One region of the Sulfitobacter sp. R18_1 genome, then DNA from elsewhere that is predicted to be linked to it. Evidence: riboswitches for the same ligand, from Rfam matches in the RefSeq annotation. Region 1 holds a riboswitch; the other holds the start of a gene.
The links. A riboswitch is a leader RNA that binds a small molecule or an ion and turns the genes downstream of it on or off. The one in region 1 is predicted to bind cobalamin.
Positions count from the first base shown of each region.

Region 2: linked by a shared signal. The riboswitch ahead of J7392_RS06320 (CbtB-domain containing protein) and the one ahead of J7392_RS23585 (DUF1636 domain-containing protein) in region 1 are both predicted to bind cobalamin.

Region 1 covers NZ_JAGHRG010000022.1:2,271-4,719, reverse strand. The annotation lists gene J7392_RS23590 (GTP-binding protein) at 1-532, shown strand, start outside; cobalamin riboswitch at 558-773, shown strand; gene J7392_RS23585 (DUF1636 domain-containing protein) at 894-1,301, shown strand; gene J7392_RS23580 (ABC transporter ATP-binding protein) at 1,298-2,080, shown strand; gene J7392_RS23575 (ABC transporter substrate-binding protein) at 2,095-2,449, shown strand, end outside.
Region 2 covers NZ_JAGHRG010000002.1:219,128-221,576, reverse strand. The annotation lists gene J7392_RS06325 (PAS domain-containing protein) at 1-596, opposite strand, end outside; cobalamin riboswitch at 762-979, shown strand; gene J7392_RS06320 (CbtB-domain containing protein) at 1,013-1,183, shown strand; gene J7392_RS06315 (CbtA family protein) at 1,397-2,080, shown strand; gene J7392_RS06310 (hypothetical protein) at 2,092-2,449, shown strand, end outside.

The sequences.
Region 1 (2,449 bases):
TCAAACGGCGCGCATCATCAAGGCCGAACGCGGGCTTATCCCGGTCGCATCGCTCTGGGGGCTCAGCGGTATGCGGCGGGCGGTCGATGCGGGCAACGTTATGGAATGGCTCACGCCCGTCCAAGCGGCGGATCCGTTTGACAACCTCTCGGGCTTCGCCGCGCCCACGGCATCCGCCCCCATGATGCAAACCCACCAACATGATGCGCGGATCGGGTCGGCCTCTATCGTTCTAGACGCACCGATCCCGGCCGAGGCTTTCGACCTTTGGCTCGACACGCTGGTCAGGCTGCGCGGGTCCGATCTTTTGCGCGTCAAAGGCATCGTGCATCTGGAAGATGTCCCCACGCCCTTTGTCTTTCACGGGGTGCAGCATCTTTTCGATCCGCCCGTCCCCCTGCGCGACTGGCCAAAGGACGACCGGCAGTCCCGCATCGTCGTCATCGCCCGCGACATAACCAACCCCGAACTGAACCGGAGCCTCGATATGCTGCGCGCCCGGCGCGATGGGCCGGCGCGACAGGCGGGATAGCAGCTTGACCCGGCATGGCTCTTCGCCCACAGATCATGGCGATGGTTTCCAGCCGCCGCAGCGGCGTCTGGAATGAAAAGGGAATACGGTAAGGCAAGAAACGCGCGCCGAAACCGTAACTGCCCCCGCAACTGTGAGCGGTGAGTGACCCCGGCAAAAACCACTGAGCTTAAGGCTTGGGAAGGTTCGGGCGAGCGTCGATCCGCGAGTCAGGAGACCTGCCATCACCGGCACCGAGAGGGGCCGTAATTGCAACTCAACCCAGACGGGGTGTCTGGTTAGGAGAACATGATGGCGACAGGGAAACTCCCCTGCTGTAGAACATGGCTGCTCGATCCCCCGCGCGTTCGCGGAGGGCGACATGGATACGCATCAAAACCACAGGATTACGGTTTGCACCTCATGCAAACACAAAGGCACGGATTGCCGCCCGGGCGTTGACCTGATCCAGAAGCTGAGCGCCGCAATCGCGGCAGCCGGCGCGGCGATCCCCGAGGATTTCGAGGTCGCGGGCGTGGCCTGTATGGCGGGCTGCGATCGCCCCTGCACGGTGGCCTATCACGCCAGCAAAAAGGCGACCTACCTCTTCGGCGACATCGACCCTGACGAAGACATCGACGACCTTGTGGCCTTCGCCCAACACTATGCCACATTGAATGACGGCTGGTGCTCTTCGCTGGACCGCCCCGGCAAACTGCGCAAATCCACCCTTGCGCGGGTGCCCGCGGCGATGATCGAGCTGAAACCCAGCCACCTGCGCGCCTCATGAGAGCCGCCGATCTTGCGGTAAAGGATGTAAGCTGGGCGCCGGGAAAATCGGGCCAGCCGGTTTTGCATCCTACGTCTTTCACCGTCGCTGCGGGTGGCGTTCTGGGTGTGTTGGGGCCGAATGGCGCGGGCAAATCCACCCTCTTACGCCTGCTCTACCGTTTTCAACCGCCCCAGACGGGGTCGATCCATGTGGGCGGGCATAATATCTGGTCCCTCTCCGCCCGTGCCGCCGCTAGGCGCATCGCCGCCGTCTTGCAAGAACAGACGCCGTCTTTTGGGCTGACGGTCTTGGAGATCGTCCGCCTTGGCCGCACGCCTCATCGCGCGGCGTTTTCGTCATCAAGCCGGAAGGACGAGCAGATCATCGACCGCGTCTTGGACCGGCTCAGCCTGCACCCCCTCGCCCACCGCGATGTCGGCACCCTTTCGGGCGGCGAAAGGCAGCGCGTCATGGTCGCCCGCGCCTTGGCGCAGGAGCCGCAGGTCTTGGTTCTGGATGAACCGACCAACCACCTCGATATACGCCACCAGCTCGAGATCGTGTCCCTGATCCGCGGTTTGAACATGACCATCGTCGTCTCGCTTCATGATCTCAATATGGCCGATGGCATCTGTGACGAGGTGCTGGTGCTGAAAGACGGCTATCCGCAGGGCTTCGGCCCGCCAAATACGGTTTTGACCGATGATCTCGTGTCAAAAACATTTCGCGTCGACGCGCAGCGCGAGCGGCTCACCCCCAGCGGCGCGGCGCATTTCTCTTTTGCCCTTCCAAATTGAAACGGAAAACTCCTATGAAACTCACGTTCACCACCCTCGCCGCCCTGATGATCGCCGGATTGGCCTTCGCCCAGACTACCGTTCAAAGCTGCGACCGCGAAGTCAACTTCGATCACCCGCCTCAAGCCGCGGTCGCCAATGATGTAAACCTGCTGGAGATGATGCTCGTGCTCGGCCTTGCAGACCGCATGGTGGGCTATACCGGCATCTCGGGCTGGAACAAACTGGACCAAGAAATGACCGCAGGTGTCGCGGCGCTGCCGGAACTGTCGTCAAAATACCCCTCGCGGGAGGTGCTGATCGGGGCGGATGCCGACTTCTTCTTTGCCGGTTGGAACTACGGCATGAAGGTCGGCGGCGAGGTAACGC
Region 2 (2,449 bases), on a different contig from region 1:
TCGCTGCGGCCAATCGTGTCGAAATGCGCCGCGCCCAAGGCGGCAAGCCGCTCGATCACCTTATCGGCAAAGGCCGCCGGGGTCGGCTCCTCACGGGCGGTCAGGCGGACCATGGCGGTCATGACGTTGACGATATTACGTAGCCGGTGCAGCAATTCGTCATCGGCCAGTTGCCGGTGCTCCCGCTCCACCCGGCGGCGTTCGGAAACGTCGAGTTGCGAGCCGAAGAAGTAGATCAGATTGCCGTCTTCGTCATTGATCGGCCCCAGTTGTAGGGCGTTCAGGAAGCGGCTGCCATCCTTGCGGTAGTTCACGATCTCAACCGTGTCGACCCGGCGGGCCAGTAGGATTTCGCGTACCGCATCGACGCTTTCGCGCGTGGTTTCCGGGCCTTGCAGGAAGCGGCAGTTCTGGCCCACGATCTCATCCAAGCCATAGCCGGTGAGATCGGTGAAAGCGTCATTCACATAGACGATGGGATTGTCCGGCAGGGTCGGGTCGGTGATGCACAGCGGCAAGCGGGCATAGCGCACGACCTTGCCTAGAACGTCTTCGGTCAGGGTCTGCCGAGCGGCGGAGACCGTGTTGTCGTTCATGAATTTCCGCCCTCTGATCGAAACTGGCCGTCAATGTGCCCTGCACGTGGCTTTTGGGTCAACCCGCATACTGGGGGTTGGGCCATGTTTATCTACTAAATGCTGTATGCGCCATACGGTTCCGCGAGGTTCGATAAATGCGGCTTGTCAGGAAGGGCCGAAAATGCGTAATTGAGGGCGCTTGGTGTCCCGAAAAGCGCCTTTGAGTGTGGGACCGAAAAGGGAATTCAGTAAGGGGTCGCCCGACCCTGAAGCCGAAGCCGCCCCCGCGACTGTAAGCGGTAAGCCAATGCCCCTCGTGCCACTTGTCCTTTCGGACGGGGAAGGCGGGCAAAGGCCACGACCCGCGAGCCAGGAGACCTGCCAGGCAAATGAAACGCTAGATTCCGTCGGGTGTGACGGTAAGGAGATTGAAGATGACGACGATGATTAAGACCGCCGGTGCCACGCGCAGCAAACTCGTACCGGCGCTGTTTGCCGCCGTATTGGGTGTGGCTCTGATGGCGCTGACCGGCCATGTGCAGGCCGCAGCACTGCATGATGCCGCCCATGACGTGCGCCACGCGACAGGCTTTCCCTGCCACTAAGCGCCGCGTTCGGTATCACAGGGGTCCGGGCTGCCATGCCGCAGTCCGGCTGTCTTTGATTCTGGTTTTCTTTCCATGCCCGCCTCTTGCCGTTTTGCCTGCGTCTGCCTTTCACCGTGTGGGCAGGGCTTTGGCGCATCTTGAGGCTGGCTGATGGCTCGGCCCGCACTTGGCGCGGCGCCGGGTGTCATTTCGCACCCAAGGATCATTGCGATGTTTTCACGTTTTCTGACTTCCGCCCTGTTCGCCGGGGCCTCTGCCGGCCTGTTGACCGGCCTGCTGCAACTCTATTTCGTGCAGCCCGTGCTGCTTCATGCCGAGCTTTATGAGACCGGCGCGCTGGTGCATTTCGGGGCCGACCCCGTCAGCGCGCATCCCGATTTGCCCGGTTTCGATGCCGTCCGTGATGGGTTGAGCCTGATCTTCACCATGCTGACCTATACCGCCTATGCGCTGATCCTTCTGGCCGCGATGAGCCTTGGTGAAGAGCGCGGCGCGGTGATTGATGGCCGCTGGGGCATCCTTTGGGGTGTCGCCGGGTTCGTGGCCTTCCACCTCGCGCCGGGGTTCAGCCTTGCGCCCGAAGTGCCCGGTGTGGCCGCCGCAGACATCACCGCGCGGCAGATCTGGTGGTTCGCCACCGCCGGGGCGGCGCTGGTGGCGCTATGGCTGCTGGCATTTGGCAAGGGGTGGGGCGCGTGGATCGGGGCGGCGGTTCTGCTGATGGCCCCCCATGTCATCGGCGCACCCGAACCCGAGAGCTTCAGCGGCCCGGTGCCGACCGAGATCGGCGCGCTTTTCGCCGCGCGTGCGCTTGGCATCGGCTTGGCCGCCTGGGTGTTGCTGGGCGGTTTCGCCGGGTTCTTTTGGCAACGTGAAGGCGCGCAGAACGCCTGAGGGAGGTAGAAATGGACAGATCACTGGCGCTATTCGCCATTGGATTGGTCTTTGGCGGTGGCATCGGTTTTGCCATCGCCGCAAGCAACGGGGTGACCTTCGACGGCCATGACCACGGCGACCCTGCCGCCCATGGCGGCGGCGGGCATGTGGCCATGGATCACGGTGGCGCGGATCACGCGCGGATGCACGGCCAGCCCATCGCGCTGGCCGCCGAAGAGGCCCCCAGCCTTGCCATCCGCGTGACCCCCGACCCGATGTCAGGCCATAACCTTTTTGTTGAGACCGAAGGCTTCGCCTTTGCCCCGCAGAATGCCAGCGGCGCAAATCAACCGGGCGAGGGCCACGCCCATGTCTATGTCAATGGCA